One region of the Azotosporobacter soli genome, then DNA from elsewhere that is predicted to be linked to it. Evidence: riboswitches for the same ligand, from Rfam matches in the RefSeq annotation. Region 1 holds a riboswitch; each other region holds the start of a gene.
What was found. A riboswitch is a leader RNA that binds a small molecule or an ion and turns the genes downstream of it on or off. The one in region 1 is predicted to bind cobalamin.
Positions count from the first base shown of each region.

Region 2: it holds a riboswitch for cobalamin, as region 1 does, so the genes downstream of both, cobI (precorrin-2 C(20)-methyltransferase) here and QTL79_RS13405 (nicotinate-nucleotide--dimethylbenzimidazole phosphoribosyltransferase) in region 1, are expected to answer to the same signal.
Region 3: it holds a riboswitch for cobalamin, as region 1 does, so the genes downstream of both, cobT (nicotinate-nucleotide--dimethylbenzimidazole phosphoribosyltransferase) here and QTL79_RS13405 (nicotinate-nucleotide--dimethylbenzimidazole phosphoribosyltransferase) in region 1, are expected to answer to the same signal.

Region 1 covers NZ_JAUAOA010000017.1:33,999-39,865, forward strand. Annotated here, with positions in the region: gene QTL79_RS13395 (response regulator transcription factor) at 1-1,384, opposite strand, end outside; gene QTL79_RS13400 (sensor histidine kinase) at 1,403-2,626, opposite strand; gene QTL79_RS13405 (nicotinate-nucleotide--dimethylbenzimidazole phosphoribosyltransferase) at 2,741-3,802, opposite strand; cobalamin riboswitch at 3,909-4,108, opposite strand; gene QTL79_RS13410 (histidine phosphatase family protein) at 4,199-4,822, opposite strand; gene cobS (adenosylcobinamide-GDP ribazoletransferase) at 4,838-5,587, opposite strand; gene QTL79_RS13420 (iron-containing alcohol dehydrogenase) at 5,836-5,867, shown strand, end outside.
Region 2 covers NZ_JAUAOA010000009.1:97,808-103,674, reverse strand. Annotated here, with positions in the region: gene QTL79_RS10335 (IS1182 family transposase) at 12-1,469, opposite strand; cobalamin riboswitch at 1,743-1,926, shown strand; gene cobI (precorrin-2 C(20)-methyltransferase) at 2,042-2,749, shown strand; gene QTL79_RS10325 (sirohydrochlorin cobaltochelatase) at 2,779-3,576, shown strand; gene QTL79_RS10320 (ABC transporter substrate-binding protein) at 3,652-4,614, shown strand; gene QTL79_RS10315 (FecCD family ABC transporter permease) at 4,604-5,596, shown strand; gene QTL79_RS10310 (ABC transporter ATP-binding protein) at 5,596-5,867, shown strand, end outside.
Region 3 covers NZ_JAUAOA010000027.1:29,503-35,369, forward strand. Annotated here, with positions in the region: gene QTL79_RS16465 (response regulator) at 1-1,241, shown strand, start outside; gene QTL79_RS16470 (HD-GYP domain-containing protein) at 1,243-2,301, shown strand; cobalamin riboswitch at 2,399-2,586, shown strand; gene cobT (nicotinate-nucleotide--dimethylbenzimidazole phosphoribosyltransferase) at 2,699-4,624, shown strand; gene QTL79_RS16480 (class I SAM-dependent methyltransferase) at 4,759-5,379, shown strand; gene QTL79_RS16485 (glutathione peroxidase) at 5,507-5,867, shown strand, end outside.

The DNA.
Region 1 (5,867 bases):
GACTTAAATGAACCGTTTGCGCCACCTCTTCCAGCGGCAGATTGCGTTGGCAATTTTTCACGATATACTCGCACGCTTTATTAATCACGCGCGTATTCATGCTGCTGCGATTCTCCAGCATATTGTCAAGAAATTGATCGAGCGATCCGATGAGCCAGGTCTCCACTTCATTACGTGACGTACATCGGTTCAGCAAACTGATGCATTCCAAATTCAGCAGCGTCAATCGTTCCAAATCAGCGCCGCCTTCCACGGCCGAACGCGACAACACGATCAACAGTTCTAGGACGCACGCTTTTACGGTTTCGATGCTGGTCTTCGTCGCAAAAATTTCTTCCAATAAATTACGCAATTCCTGTTTTGCCTGCTTGCGATCGCCGCAACGTACCTTGTCCAGCAGAACTCTCTCATGCTGGAACGGATAATGAAAGGGCACATCGCCCAAAAACGGCACATCTTCAATATGAATGATCTGACTGTCGCCAAGATAGAAACGCTGGCGCTGCGCATTCAGCGCCTCATGATACGATTTATGCACTTCACGCGAATCTTCATAATAACGTCCGATTCCAACCGTGATGCTGATACTCAAACTGCGCTGAATCGTTTCTCTGATTGTAGCCGCCAATTTCTTCGCGCTTTGTTTTGCCAACTCTGCCGTCACCGTTTCGGCAAAGCCAAGCAAAATAATCACATTGTCGCTGCCGAAAGGCGTCACCATCGCCAGATCACCGACCGCCTGGCAGATCACCTGATAAATCTTCTGCTTGACCATCTGCTTTTCCAGTTCGCTCGAATGAACCGTCAGCTTCTTGAAATCATCGACATCGACGACCAGCGCCAGATGCGGATCGACGCGCAGACCAAGAAAACGCGAACGTTCCTGGAACGTAGCGCTGCCGCCGATATTGCCGGAAATCAAATCATAGACAAACGACATCTGAATGAACGGACGCGCCGCTTCCACGCTCTGTCGCAGCCGTTCCTCTTCCTCCTGGCGCGAACGATCGATGCCGATCTTATCCATGACAACTCCCAGCGCCTTCAGCAATTCTTCCGGGCGCACCGGCTTCAATAAGTAGTCAATCGCACCTACCGTAAGAGCCTGCTTGGCATAGCTGAACTCGTCGAACGCGGTTAGCATCAAAATATTAACGCCCGGCAACAAAGCGCGAATGCCTTTTGCCGCTTCCAAGCCGTTCATCTCCGGCATACGGATATCCATTAAAACAATATCCGGTTTGCTTTCGGCCGCCAGGCGTATCGCATTGGCGCCGTCGCCGGCTTCTCCGACCACTCTGATTTGCGGGCACTGCTTTTCTATGATGAAGCGAAGGGCCTGTCGCTCCAGCTGTTCGTCATCGACAATCAGTATCGTATACACGCTCTTCACCCCTCCTTTTTATTCCGTCTGATACGGCAGGCGAATGCCAATCGTCGTTCCGCTACCGAGACAACTTTGCATCGTGATGCCGTATTGACCGCCAAAATAATGTTTGATTCGTTTATGTACATTCAAGATGCCAAGGCCCGTCGTCTGCCCCTGGCTCTTCTGCCGTTTTTCTTCGCGAAAAATCGCGGCAATCTTGCCTTCCTCTACGCCGACGCCGGTGTCGCTAATTTCCAGGTAGACGTCCGTCTCACGCAAATGGCCGCTGATTTTAATCGCGCCGCCTTCGATCCGCCCCTCGAGTCCATGAATGATCGCATTCTCCACCAACGGCTGCAATGTCAACGCCGGCAGCCTGGCCGTCCAAATTTCCGGTTCCACCTGGATCGAAGAGTGGATCCGTTCGCCAAAGCGGACTTTTTGGATCGTCAGATAGTCCTGTACTGATTTCAGCTCTTCCTCCACGGTCCGCAAACGATCCATGTCGCGCAGGTTATTGCGCAACAGATCCGATAAGGCATACGCCACTTCCTGCGTCTGCGTCGCGCCTTCGAGCATCGCCAAGCGGGCGATCGTGTTCAGCGTGTTAAAGAGAAAATGCGGATTGACCTGTGACTGTAGCGCCTTCAGTTCCGTCGCCTTCAGCAGCGTTTCCAGTTCCGCCTTGGCCTGCAATTCCTTCATCAGTTTTTTCTGTACGATGTTGGCCACACCGATCTCTACTATATAATTGGCCATGATATAAATCAGATCGGCCGCCGCCTTGATATTCGTCTCCTGTACTTCCCTGACCCGGTCGAACAGTTCGCTCAGCACCGCTTCGTCCAGTTCCAGGTCGCTGACGCGTTTGCACATTTCCGTTTTGACGTCTTCTCCCTCTTCGCGGTACAGGACAACCTGTCCGGCCAGGAACGCGCCGATATACTGATCCTGCACGATGATCGGCGCCGCCAGATCCGTCAAGCCGGAATGGCAACGATAGACTATGGGTTTTCGCAGGTCGATGGAACGGCGTCCGCCGCTGTCATCGCAGCCGGAACAACGCGCCATCCCTTTCGGCGTTGAACGGATGTACTGACAAAGTTGCGTGAAATTGCTCGTCCGTGTGATCGGCGTTCCTTCCGGATCGACAATGACCGCGGCCAGGCCCGTGGTTTCAGAAAACTTATCCTGAATCTCCTGCAGTACATCGGTATTGACAATGTCTCCTAGCGCAAACTGGCTGATTTCTCGCACCGAAAATCACTCCCTCGCGTGTGCTATTCTTGCAACAATGTAAGAATATTTTGCTCTGCACTGAGGGAGTATTAGCCAATCGTCTGACAAATCCCTGCATTTCGCAATATCTTCTTATACTACGACAATTTTCTCTTGAACTTCGACTTCCGTCCGGTTTCCCGGTATTTCAAGCGGCGTCAGTTCGGAAAAGCGAGCCATATGATGCATGGTATATAGCATCGTTTTCATGATTGATACCATCAATACTGCGCCCGTTCCTTCGCCCAGCCCCATATTGGCGCGGATGAAGACGCTGTCGGACACGATGTTTCCCATTAAAAGAGCGTAAGCCATGCCCGGTTCTTTTGACATGTGCGACGGAATCGCATGCTTTTCGATTTCCGGCGCAATGCGTGAAGCACATGCATACGCGACAGCCGTGATGAAGCCGTCGATGACAAAAGGCGTCCGTAGCTTCGCACACTCGAGCATGCCCGCACAAATCGCAACCAAATCAAAGCCGCCAAGACAACGTAAGACCTCCTGCGGCGTTTGCAGTTTTTCTTTATGCAGCGCAACGCCTTTGGCAACGATCTGGCGTTTGTGTTTTAGCAGTTCCGTCCGTTCAACGCCTGCGCCGTAACCGACGACGAACTCCGGCAGAATGCCGGTCAGACCATGCATGACTGCAGCCGATGTCGTCGTGTTGCCGATCCCCATTTCACCAAATGAAAGCATATTGTAACCGCGCTCTTGCACCAGCTCGCGCACCAGATTCTGACTCGCCTGCCAAGCCTGATCGAACTCGCTATGGCTCATTGCTTCTTCTTTGATAAAATTCTTCGTTCCCAGCGCCACTTTCCGCTGAAAGCCGCTAAACGGTTCCGTCGAATTGATGCCCACATCCGCAACGCCATAATCAATCCGGTTACTTTGGCAAAAACAGCTGATCGTCGCTCTGCCTGCCACCATGTTCTGCGCCTGTAAATATGTGACTTCCTGCGGCGTTTGAGCAACGCCCTCTTCCACGACGCCGTTGTCGGCGGCAAAGACCAAGTGGTATGGTTTCAACTCCGGCTTGATCTCACCCCAGGACATGACGATCTTCTTCAAATGTTCTTCCAGCAGACCTAAGCTGTTTACCGGCTTGGCCGCTCCATCGATCCACTCCTTGACCCGCGTTTCAAAATCCATCTTCGCTTCCTCCTTTGTTTTTTCCAAAACAAAAACCACCCAGCCCAAAAGGCTAGGCGGCTATATAGCGACCCCATCCTTCCGGCATTACCCCTTGCGCGGGGGTAGATGACAGCCAATACAGGCAGGTCTCCTGGCTTTCAGTTCATTGCGTTCCTGCGCCTTCCCGGTTTCCCAGTGGCATATTACAGGAGCAGCTCCCCGATTACAGTGGCGCGACCGCGTCGTTTTAGGATGCAAGGCATCCTTCCGAACTTCCCTATTCTCCTCCCTTTTACAGGAGGCACCTGTTTGGTGGCATATTCTCTTTTGCTTTAACAAATTCGCCCTTCTCAAAGCCATTCCTGCCTGCCGCTAACGCTCGACAAGATAATCAACGATCTGGTAAGAAAAATCCTATGCATCCTCTTTCAGATGCTGCGTGTCATTCGAGAGCACCAATTGCAGCAAACCCTCGCTATATTCCAGGATGTTCACCGCCGTCGTATCCTGTTTCAACGACCAGACTTGATCAATCGGCAGGCCAAGCGCTGCGCAAAGCAAGGTGCGCAGCGGGCCGCCATGCGAAACGATCGCGATCGTTTCGCCCGGATGCGCGGCAATGCACGCGTTGAGTCCTTTCAGCGCGCGAAGTTGCACCAGTGGAAAGCTTTCGCCCTGCGGCGCATAGCCTATGCTTGGTCGCGCATACATCGCCGTAAGCCAGGCCGGCCAACCGGCCATGATCTCTTCATAAGTAAGACCTTCCCAGAGGCCAAAGTTCAGTTCACGAAACGCCGCGCACGTCATGACGGTAAGACCATGCGGCAAAGCAATCGCCGCTGCGGTCTGAACGGCGCGCGTCAAATCACTGCTGTACACCGCCCGAAGCGGAAGCGAGGCCAAACGTTTTCCCACCTGCTTTGCCTGCATTTGTCCCGTTTCATTCAAAGGAATATCGCTATGCCCCTGGTAGCGTTTCGTCCGATTCCAATCGGTCTGACCATGCCGCACCAGAATGACTTTTGTTGACGCACCCATACCTTACACCCTTTCTTACTTAACGCAAAACACGAGCAGTACTGCCAGTTGCGCCACTTCATTGACCGCACCGTAGACATCGCCGGTCAATCCGTCCAGCCGCGCATTGACATAGCGGCCGACAATGACAGCGGCTATGCAGGCTGCGGCTCCACCGCCCAGCGCCCTGACGCCGAACGGAGCCAGGAGAAGCGCCGCCAGCACTGCGGCAATCAGCAACGCATGCCGGTCATGATGCTGAAAAAACATCTTGCCCAAACCTTCGGGCCTGGCGTAAGGAAACGAAGTGACCGCCACCACAAGGCCCATTTTCCCGCCGATCGCCATAGCAAAACAAGCAAACGGCAGCAGCGCCGGATCGATATCGAGATAAAAAGAATACTTCGTTAAAATCAGCAGTGCGAAGGCCATCGCGCCAAACGCGCCCACCCGGCTGTCCTTCATAATCTCAAGCATCCGCTCCTTGGGGCGACCGGAAAAGATGCCGTCCGCCGTATCCATAAAGCCGTCGCAATGCAGTCCTCCGGTAATGATGATCTCCGCGACAATCAATGTAACCGCCAGCACATGCGCGGGCGCTCCCGCATAGTGCTGCAGCAGATAAGCGCCGCCACCCAGCAGCAAGCCGATGATCGCACCGATAAACGGCAGCATCTTGACGCTGCGGCCAAAACTTTCCAGCGACCATTCCGTCTGGCTGACGACCGGAATGCGCGTAAAAAATTGAAAGCCCGTTATAAAATCAGTCCATAGCGTTCCCAGCACGATTCCTCCTTCCGGCACAACCCGATTCCTATGCTATGAGATAGTTCTCCTCACTGCCGGTCTATTCCTTCCCCTTGACAAGATACTTCCTTCTTTCGATAATATGCTCTTATACGCAATTCGGATAGCGATTCATTGTTCTCTTGTGAAAGCATATTGCCAAGCGCGCCAAATTCACTTGCCGCATATCTTCGATAATGCTAGTGTCAAAGTATATACGCACATGCGGACAGGAAGGAGTTCACTTTATGAAGCCAAACGTTTTTGAATATTTTATGAC
Region 2 (5,867 bases), on a different contig from region 1:
CAAAATGCACTTTACGCAAAGCGTAAGGTGCATTTTTCAATTTCAGTTATCCAATTTTCACTGCAAAAACGCAGTTTTTCGAAAAAACGTTGAAAAACAGGCGGTAATATACCCCTGCGTTTCTTCCAGGTCGCCAGTTTTTTCAGATTCATGCATGCAAAAGTAAGCGTCACCTGCATTTTCACTTTCTGCAGGCCACGCAGTTGCGTATAGCGCATTGCATGCTTTTCTTTTGCATCTGCAAAGACACGCTCAATTGTTTGCGAGCGCAATTTGTAAATATCGCGATATATCGGCATGTGCCGATACTCATCAGCAAGTTCCAGATAGGATTCCCATACATGCCTTTGGACTTGCTTTTGATGCGCTTTGCTCTGCGTGCATTGCTCTAAATGCGGACACACTTTGCATTGTTTTGCATCGCTTTTATATTCTTGATATCCTTCACGATTCGTCGTACTGTAGCCAAGCGCCTGGTTGCCAGGGCAAATCATGCATTCATAATATTCATCATATACGTATTCATATTTCTTGAAGAACCCTTCTTTTGTCATAGGACGCTTGTAGGGAACGACAGGAATTCGGCCACTGTCGATAATTTGTTTCATAATCCAGGGCGTTTTGTAGCCCGCATCGACGGCAACGGTTTCGGTTTCAGGGAAATAACTGACGACTCGTTCATACAGTTCATCAAACAATCGACTGTCATTAACATTGCCCGCTGCGACTTCGTATCCTAATATGAAGTTATGCCGGTCACAAGCCGTGTTGGTTACGTAGGCAAAGCATTTTTCATGCTCGCCTTTATGAAACAAGCCGCTTTCCGGATCCGTCGTACTTTGCGTGATGGTTTTACCTTGCGGCGGATTTTCATCGTCGTCTTTATCTTTTAACCGTTTCTTGCCATGGTTTTCGCGATCGGCTTGAATTTCCGCATTCAGTTCATCTTGATATTGCTTGGCCGGAATCGGCACAAACACTTTTGCGCTTTTCTTTTTGTTGGCTCGTGCTTTGATATGGGTTCCGTCAATGAATACGGAACTTGCATCAATGAAACCGCAGTTTACTGCTTCGTACAGGATGCGCATAAAGATCCGCTCAAACACATCGCTTCCTTGAAAACGCCGGGTATAATTCTTGCCGAAGGTTGAAAAGTGCGGGACTTTTTCGGTAAGGCCGTATCCGATAAACCAGCGGTAAGCCATATTTACTTCAATTTCTTTCATGGTTTGACGCATGCTACGAATGCCGAACAGGTATTGAATCAGTACGATCTTAAACAGACTCACCGGATCAATTCCTGGTTTGCCTCGTTCGGAGTCGCTATATAAACCGTCGACTTCGTCGTAGATGAAGCGAAAATCGATGGCTCGTTCAATGTCTCGTAATATATGATCTTTCGGTACTAAATCTTCTAAGCAGAAGAATTCAATTTGGCTTTGTTGACTTCGATCTTTTTTCTCGTACATAAAATCACTCCCGCTAATGATTTTATCATATCATTAGCGGGAGTGGAGATTTGTCTACAGTCTGAGGAAAACAGACGGCATTGCCGTCTGTTTTCCTTTTTAAGTGAACGAAGTCCGAGATGTGGTTTACATGGGGAGAAAGTAAAATCTGTCAAGCAAGGATATTGTGCAAAAATGGTGAAAAGGTGTGCATCTGCTAAAGCGACGTAATCTTTGGAGGAGAAACGATGGGGCATGCCTTTACAAGGACGCTGCGATGACGTACAATAACAAATAAGTGCATAAGGTGTAGGTGCCCTACGGGGCTTAATAGGGAAGACCGGTGTGATTCCGGCGCGGTCCCGCCACTGTAATGGGGAGTGAACCCAGGTTGTACCACTGAAGCCGTTTGGTTTTGGGAAGGGCTGGGGAAACGATGAGCCAAAGCCAGGAGAACTGCCTATACGACAATCACCGTTATTACCTACGAGCGATAGGGAGGGGATTTCGTACAGGCATTTTGTGTACGATTTCCCAACACGCTTGTGTTGGGATTTTTCATTTGCAAACGCAGGAAAGGATTGGTGGCAAGTATGGCTGGTATATTTTATGGTGTGGGCGTTGGCCCAGGAGATCCGCAACTATTGACGCTAAAAGCGGTCGAAGTCATTAAAGAGGCAGATGTGATTATTGCGCCGAAAACGGAGAAAAAAGAGGATAGTACGGCATTGTCGATCGCACGCCCCTATTTAAAAAAAGATGTGGAAGTGTTAAAACTTGTCTTTCCGATGATTAACGATAGCGAACGATTAGCGTTGGCTTGGGAAGATAATAAGAACGCAATTCTCGAACAATTGCAGGCAGGCAAGAAAGTTGTATTTCTGACGCTGGGCGACCCGATGTTTTTTAGCACGTATATGTATGTTTATCGTTTGTTAAAAGACTGCGGCTTTGCAATCGAAACGATTCCTGGCGTGCCTGCGTTTTGCGCGATGGGAAGCCGATTGGGTTTACCTTTGGCGGAAGGCAATGACGTCATGTGCATCGTGCCGGCTACAATGCAAGAGCAGGAACTCGACAAAATTTTGGAAACTGCCGATAATGTCGTATTGATGAAGGTGTATAAAAATTTTAAGCAGATCAGAGCGGGCTTAAAAAAGTACGGTTTCAGCGATAACGCGGTTATGGTCAGTAAATGCGGTTTGCCGGATGAAGTCATCAGTTATGATTTGAACGAAGTGGATGAAACATCAGTCAACTACTTGTCAACAATTTTGGCGAAAAAACATCCGTTGGGCTAGATAATAATTGGCGGAAGGAAGTGAGGCGCATGATACGCCAGACGAAAGCGATGGTCGTAGTCAGTTTTGGCACTACGCTTGCTTCTGCGCGAAAAACCTGCATTGAAAGTATTGAAAGAGATATGCGTCAATCCTTTCCGCAATATGATCATTACCGCGTTTTTACGTCGCAATTTGTCAGACGACGCCTTGCGTCAGAAGGAATTGAAGCGCCGAGCCTGGAAGAAGTATTAAAACAATTGCAGCAAGACGGTTATCAAGAGGTTTTAGTCCAGGTGACGCATGTTACTGCAGGACAAGAATTTTCAGATAAGGTTATTGCGGTCCTCGAACGGTGCAAGGGGATGTTTGCGACATTGCGAATCGGTCGGCCATTATTGGAAAGACCGGAAGATTATACGGCACTCGTAGCCGCGCTGCAAGAGCAGATCGAGAATTTGGCGCAGGGGCAGGCATTACTTTTGATGGGGCATGGCTCGCCCAACCGTGAAAATCCGGCATATGAGAGGCTCCAGCAAGAATTTGATAAGGGTAGTGAACAAGTGGTCGTTGGAGCATTAGAAGAGAATTGTCATCCCAACTTGGACGATGCGATCAAACTCTTGTTGCAGCGACGTGTTTGCAAGGTGAAACTGTTGCCATTGCTGCTGGTCTGCGGCGACCATGTGCTGAGGGACATGCTCGGAGCGCAAGCGGAGTCTTGGTTGAATCAGCTGCGTACGGCAGGATTCGAGGTTGAATTTGAGAAAACAGGCTTGGGCGAAAGAGTTGCGGTTCGCAATCTGTATATACAACACGCACGTGATGCGTTGACCGAGGCTGAATGAATAAGTGACCTGCATTTGTTGCCGGATAGTATATCCGGCCTTTGCCATTTCAAGTGGATGGGAGAAAAATGTGAAATGAGTATATGGATGAAAAAAACGGCATTGTTACTCGTTTTATTCGTAGTCATCGGTGTAGGTGGGTGCGGTGGCGCAAAGCAGGCGGAAAACAAGAATGCGTTTGCTGTCATCGCGGATGACAGCGGGCGACAGGTTGAACTGAAGCAAAGGCCGCAACGCATTGTTGTTTTATCAACCTCTTTGTTGGAGACGTTGTATGCTGCCGGTGGACAAGCGGTTGGCAAGCCGAATTCTCGGAATGCGCCGCCGATTTCCGGCACGGAAAATTTGCCGGAGATCGGCTATGTCTACAATGTAAATACGGAGCAGATACTCGGCTTGAAACCGGATCTTGTCATTGGTTTTCAGGGGATTCACGAAAAGCTCGTTCCCCTGTTTGAAGGGAGTCATATTCCGGTTTTGCTGCTGAAGATTAAAACTTATGATGATTTGAAACGTCAAATTGCTCTGCTCGGCAGAATTGCCGGCAGTGAAACTCAGGCCGAAGCTGTGGTCGGTGCGATGGAAGAACAGCTTAAAACTGTGCAGAATAAATTGCCGGAACAGGGCAAAAAAATCGTGATTTTGCATGCGACGGCTAAGAGTGTTACGGTAGAGCTTGAGAACAGCGTTGCGGGTAATATTGCAGCGCTATTGAAACTGCGCAATATTGCCTCGGGTTCATCGCCGATTGAAACCGGCGGTGATATGACTCCATACAGTTTGGAAAAATTAGTTGCGAGCGATCCTGATTTGGTTTTGGTAGTGACGATGGGAAGCAATACGGCTGATATTGAAAAGCGGATGCGTCAGGATGTCAGTGATAATCCGGCGTGGTCTTCGCTGCGGGCTGTAAAAGATGGGAGGATTGTCTTTTTGCCATCTGAATTGTTTCAATTGAATCCGGGCCTACAGTTTCCGGAGGCGGTAAAATATCTTGCAAAAGAGGTCTATCCGGAGGTATATGGAAATGCCCGATAAAGAGCGGCGGAAGTGGCGGATTTTACTGATCGGATTGTTCGTCGTAATAGCCATAGGCGGCTTTGTGGCCAGTTTGAGCAAAGGTGCAGTTGTCGTTAGTCATTCTGAAATTATCAATGCGCTTTTTTCCCACGGAGTGACAGGCAATCAAAGTCAAATTATCTGGAATATACGATTGCCGCGTGCGTTAGTCGCTATTTTAGTCGGTATTCATCTTTCGCTGGCCGGAGCTTTGCTGCAAGGCGTTATGCGAAATCCGTTGGCTGATCCTCATATTATCGGCGTTTCATCGGGAGCTGGTTTAGCTGGCGTGATCATCTTGGTCTTGTTTCCTCACCAAGAATATCTGGTGACGCCGGTCGCCTTCCTTGGCGCGTTGGCGGCAGCGGGGCTGATTTATTTGCTGGCCTGGAAGGGGAGCATTAAGCCGACACGGATCATTTTGGCCGGCGTTGCCGTTTCGGCTTTCCTGAATGCAGGGATTTCCTCGCTGTTGGTCTTTTTCAGCGACCGGGTTCATGGCGCGCTGATGTGGATGGTCGGTGGTTTGGCTGCACGCAGTTGGCCGCATGTGGAACTTCTTTGGCCTTATACGCTAGTTGGCTGTTTGTTAGCGCTGACAGCGGCTTCGCGTCTCAACTTGCTAAGCCTCGGCGATGAAATGGCTCGTGGTCTTGGAATTCGAGTGGAGGCGTCACGTCTTTGGCTGACGGCACTGGCAGCCCTCTTAGCGGCCAGCGCCGTCAGCGTCGTTGGTTTGCTGGGCTTTGTCGGCTTGATTGTACCACACGGCGCGCGTCTGTTGGTTGGGTCAGATTATCGCTATTTGCTTCCGGCGTCGGCTTGCCTCGGCGCGGCGGTGATGACTTGGAGCGATTTGGCGGCGCGTACATTGTTTTCGCCGGTAGAGATTCCGGTCGGGATCATTATGGCGTTGGCTGGTGCGCCGTTTTTCCTCTATTTGTTAAGGAGGGAAGCGTAATGAATCTGCTCTATGGTGAGAATATAGACGTGCGATTCGGCGAACAGCAGATATTGGATCGGGTGAGTGTCCAATTGCCGGAAGGAGCAATTACTGCCATCGTCGGCCCAAACGGTTCGGGAAAGAGCACGTTATTACGTGCTCTTTCAAGAAGCGTTAGGCTGCAAAACGGTACGATCTGTTTTGCGGGACGTGATATCAGTGCAATCAAGCGAAACGTCTTGGCGCAGGAAATGGCGGTCTTGCCGCAAAGTCCGCTTGCGCCGCCTGA
Region 3 (5,867 bases), on a different contig from region 1:
TTCGGGAAGAAGAGCTGTCGGATGCACCAAAGCTGCTCTTAGTCACGGCGTGCGAAGCGGAAACGGCGCCGCAGCAAGGCGGTGAAAATGATCTGGCCGGGTCGTTGACAAAACCGGTCCAACCTTCGGAATTGTTCGAGGCGATCCTCGATTGCTTCGGCAAACGGCGCAGCGCAAAACGGCAGCTGAAAGAGCGGATCACGTTTGCCGGTACGCGGATCTTACTGGTCGAAGATAACGAGATCAATCAGGAAATCGCACTGGAACTGCTGCGCAAACTGGAGATCGAAGTGGAAGTTGCCTGCAACGGAGAAGAGGCAGTCGAACTGGTTCAACGCGGCGGCTTTGCGATGGTGCTGATGGATATCCAGATGCCGGTGCTCGACGGAATTGAGGCGACGAAGCGGATTCGGGCCTTGCAAGATCCGGCGCTGAAAGAATTGCCGATTGTTGCGATGACGGCGCATGCAATGAAAGGCGATCGGGAGAAAAGTCTCGCGGCCGGCATGAATGACCATTTGACGAAGCCGATCAATCAGGACGCGTTGGAAAAGGTGTTGGAGCAGTGGCTGACGCAGTATGCGACAACGCTGGCGGCGCCGGAAGAGAGCGGCAAGGGAGAACGTGTCCGAGGCATCGACGGGATTGATGCGGCAGCGACCTTGCAATTGCTCGACGGCAATGAAAGCATGTATATACGGCTTTTGCAAAAATATCTTGAACAATACAACGAAACGGCGAATCAGCTGCGCGCTGCTTTGGAGAATGCAGATTGGCAGCTTGCCGTGCATTTGGTGCATAGCGTCAGGGGCGTTTCCGGCAATCTGGGCGCAACGCGCGTGCAAAAGGCGGCCGCTGAACTGGAAACGGCGCTCAATCGGCAAACGGATTATCAGGACGCGCTGGGGAGTTTTATTCAGGAGCAAGAGTGTTTGAAAACGGCGCTGCGCGATTTTTTTGCGCAACAGGAAGAAAGCCAGCCGCTTGCCTCGCCGGTCGGTGACCAGGCGGAACTTAGCTTGCTGCTTAAAGAACTCGAACCTTTCTTGCAGCGGCGTCAGCCTAAACCCTGCCGGGAACTGATCGAAAAGCTAAAGGCAAAGCGCTGGCCGCAGTCGGCGCAGCGCGAAATCGAAGAACTCGGCGAAGAAGCGGAGCATTATCGCTTTGCGGAAGCGCTGCGCCATTTACGCCGCGCGAGCGAATTGTTGGCGGATTGCACGGGGGAAGCGGGGGATTGAAATGGAAATGAGAAAACGGTCGCAAATCTTGATTGTGGAAGACTCGGAAGTGAACGTCGATATTTTGGTCGAGGCGCTGGGGGATGACTATGAGATCAGCGTCGCGTTGGATGGAGAAACGGCACTGCTGGCAGTGGGTGAGGCACAGCCGGATTTGATTCTGCTCGATATCGTCATGCCCGGACTCAGCGGCTACGAAGTCTGCCAGCGTTTGAAGAAAAATAAGGACTTCCGCCATATTCCGATCATCTTTCTGACCTCGCTCACCGACGAAGCGGATGAGGCGAAGGGGCTGAGCCTTGGCGCGGTAGACTACATCATAAAACCTTATAATCTGGCGATGGTCAAGGCGCGCGTTCGCAATCATCTGGAATTGAAACGTTATCACGATTCGCTGGAAGAGCTGGTTGCCTTGCGAACCGGTGAACTGGAAGCGACGAAGAGAGCGATCATTGGTTGTATGGCGGTGCTCGGCGAGTTTCGGGATACGGAAACCGGCGCGCACACGCAGCGCACGCAGGAATATGTCAGCGTTTTGCTGACCGTGCTTGATAATGAAGAAGCGAAGATGTCGGTCGAGCGCAAGCAGCTGCTTTGCCAGTCAGCGGTGCTGCATGACATCGGTAAGATTGCCGTGCCGGATGCGATCCTGCAAAAACCGGGCCCTCTGACGGCCGAAGAATTCGAAGAAATGAAAAAGCATACTTTGGTGGGCGGATTGATCATCCGGCGCGCGGAACAGGCGATCGGGCACAACTCCTTTCTCGGCTTGGTCGGAGAGATCGCGGAATTTCATCATGAAAAATGGGATGGCAGCGGTTATCCGCATGGCCTTAAAGGGAAAGAAATCCCTTTCGGCGCGCGTTTGATGGCGTTGGCGGACATCTATGACGCATTGATCAGTGTGCGTCCGTACAAGAAAGGCTTTTCGCATGAAGAAGCGCTGCAGATCATTTTAGACGGCGACGGGCGGACGAAACCGGAACACTTCGACCCGGAAATTCTTGCTGCGTTTGCAAAGGTGCATGAATCGTTCCGGAACATTGGGCAGGGGCAGTGAAGCGTGCGGTTCTGAGCTGAGTCTTGCGTGCAGAAAAAGGATGATGTAGGTAAACAGTTGACGTATGCTGGACATCTTGCTACAATAACGATAAATAAATAGAGTATACGGTCAAGGTGCCGCCTTCGGGCGGAGAATAGGGAAGTCTGAGCAGAGACAGTTGTCATGCGTAGGCGCGGGCCCACCACTGTACCGCAAGAGCCCTTGCAATGCCACTCGAAAGGGGAAGGCGCAAGACGGCGATGAAGCGGGAGCCAGGAGACCTGCCTTGTTTGTTTATTTACCCTTCGTGGAATAAGAAGGCTTTTTTGGCATGACGTCCAAAAAAGTCTTTTCTTTTTTTCGACTGCGCCTGACGAATAGCACTATTCTTATTGATGATTTTGGAGGTTGCGTTATGAAAATATTAGAAGAAGCATTGGCGAGAATCGTTGCACCGGATGAGGCGATAAAAGAATGCGTCCGAGAAAAACTGGCGCAAGCAATTCGTGCGCCGGAGCGTTTAGGACGTTTAGGTGCGATGCTCGAACAATACGCCGCAGTAACAGGAAGCGCTGCACCCCAAGCGCCGAAAAACTGCATGGTGATCGCGTCGGCCGATCATGGCGTCGCAAAGCGCGGCATCAGCGCGTATCCGATTGAGACGACAATGGGGATGACGGAAAATTATCTGGTGTCAAAAGGGGCCAGCGCAAATGCATTCGCTAATTTTTGCGGCGCCGACATGGTCGTAATGGACATGGGTGTGGCCGGCGACTTATCCCATGTGCCGGGCCTTTTGCAGCGAAAAATAGCGTACGGTACGCAGGATTTCAGTGAAGGAGCGGCGATGACGAAAGAGCAGGCCGTTCAGGCTCTGGAAAGCGGAATTGCGCTCGTCAATGAACAGGCGGCAAAAGGCTACCGCTGCTTCAGCCTCGGAGAAATGGGGATCGGCAATACAACGTGCAGTGCGACGATTGTGGCGGCTTTTCTCGCGCTTGCGCCGGAAATCGTTACCGGACGGGGCACCGGCATTTCCGACAGCCGTCTGCAGGTGAAAATGGAACTGGTTCGGCGTGCGCTGATGGTGAACAACCCCGATCCGACGGACGGACTCGATGTCTTGGCTAAAGTAGGCGGTTTTGAAATCGGCGCGCTGGCCGGCGTCGTGCTGGGCTGCGCGGCCAACCGGTGCGCCGTCGTGCTCGACGGACTCAATACCACGGCGGCTGCGCTGATTGCACAGGCCATACATCCGCTCGCGAAAGAGTACATGTTTGCCTCGCACCTTTCGGGCGAGCCGGCGCATCGCATCGCACTGCGCCATTTGGGTCTCGATGCCTGCGTCGATATGGGCGTGAGGCTCGGCGAAGCGATCGGCGCGTCGATCGTCATGGATATGATCAAACTGTCGGTTTCGTTATTGGAAAAAGCGCCGTTAAGCTCCCTGCCGGAGGAAAACGAAACGCAAAGAAGCAAGCGTTCTTTGGCGGAACGGATCGCGCAAATCGAAGCGCTGGATGAAGCGGCGATGCAGGCGTGCCAACTGCGCCTGGACAATCTGACGAAACCGCTGGCCAGTCTGCATCACTTTGAACATATCGCACTGCAATTGGCAGGCGTGACCGCTCAGCCAAGGCCGCGAAATCTGAAAAAAAGCGTAGTGCTGCTCTGCGAAGCGGATAGCGTAGAGGAAGATGTGGTGATTGCGCGCCGTTTTGCGCAGCATGCCGGGGCGGAGCTTATCGTCGCGGCAGCGAAGGAGCAAAGCCTTGCGTCGCAAGAGACCATCGCGGCGCTTCACGCCGGGATCGATCTGGCCGAAAGTCTGGCGGATAACGGGCAACGCATCATCGGTCTTGGCGCGCTGACGAAAGACTACAGAACGGCAGAAGAGGTCATTGCCCACAGCAAGAGTGAAACGTCGGATGCGCTTACGTTGCTTTATGAACACGCTGGCGGACAGATTGCCGCTTTGGTCGGCGTGATCATCGGCGCCGCCGCCAGCCGTTCCGTCGTCATCATCGACGATCTCGTCACCGCGGCCGCCGCGCTGCTCGCGCTCAAACTGGCGCCGCAAAGCAAAGCGTATTTGATGGCGTCTCATCTTTCGCCGCACGGCGCGCACGGCGAAGCGCTGATGCAGCTCGGTCTGCCGGCGTATCTGAAACTTGACCTGCGCTTTCAGGGCGGCTGCGGCGCTGCGCTGGGCATGGCGCTACTCGATGCGTCGCTGCATATGTTAAACGATATGAAAACGTTCGGCGATGCGCAGGTCGCCGTTGCCGAAGACGGCCCCGGCGCGCTGAAGCAAAACCTGGCCGTTAAGGAAAATAGCTAAAAAACCAAGGGAAAACCCGCAGCAAAAGGATTTGATCCGCCTGCTGCGGGTTTTTGACGATAAACGTATTTTGCAAAAGCAGGAGCCGGACGGCGCTGTGCGGAATCAGGTAAGGGAAGAAAGGCGGGATGAACATGGATTTCAACAAAGAGGCGGCAAACTGGGACACGCCGCAACGACTGGAACGGGCGGCGGTCATTGCCGGGGAAATCCGCCGTAGCGTCAGCTTGCAGGGCGAACTGAAAGCGCTCGAATTCGGCGCAGGAACCGGCTTGATCAGTTTTGAACTGGCGGATTCGCTGGCTGAGATCTGGTGCGTCGATCCGTCGGCAGCGATGATTGCAAAGCTGCAGGAAAAGATTGCGCAGCGCAAACAAGGAAACATCCGGGCCTGCTGCGCGGCAATCGAAAGCATCGAAGCGCCGGGCGAAGGCTTCGATCTTATTTATACGTCGATGGCGCTGCACCATGCAAGCGATCTTCTGAAAACGCTCACTACGCTGGCGCGCTTGCTCCGTTTTGGCGGCAGCCTTTGCATTGTCGACTTGGATGAAGACGACGGAAGCTTTCATCGGCAGGAAGAAAATTTTTCCGGCTATCACGGCTTTCAGCAGACAGGGCTCAAAGCGGTTCTGGAAAAGGTCGGCTTTTCTGAGGTGAAAGCGAAGACGTTTTATCACGGCAAAAAGAAGCTGGAAAATGGTACGGAGCATCCGTATTCGCTCTTTAGCATGAGCGGGAAAAAGAGCAGTTAAATAATAGGACGATAAGTTTACAGAAAACTTATCGTCCTATTATTTAATAATTATTATTGACAAAAAAGAATTAATGTCATAAGATTAAATTGTACACAAGATAAAAATAAAACGTTGGAGGCGCAAAATGAACGTATATGATTTTAAAGTAAAAACGATTGAGGGCAAGGAAGTTTCCTTGCAGGAATACAAGGGCAAGGTGCTGGTCATTGTCAATACGGCCAGCAAATGCGGCTTCACGCCGCAGTATGAAGGTTTGGAAAAACTGTACCAGCAATATAAAGAGCAGGGCGTCGAGATCCTCGGCTTTCCCTCGAATCAATTTGCCGAACAGGAACCCGGCAGCGATCAGGAAGTGAAAAATTTCTGCCAGTTGAATTACGGCGTATCGTTCCCTCTCTTCGCCAAAGGCGACGTAAGAGGCGAGTCTGCACAGCCGCTCTTTAACTACCTGAGCAGCAGCATTGCATTTGGCGGCTTTGATATGA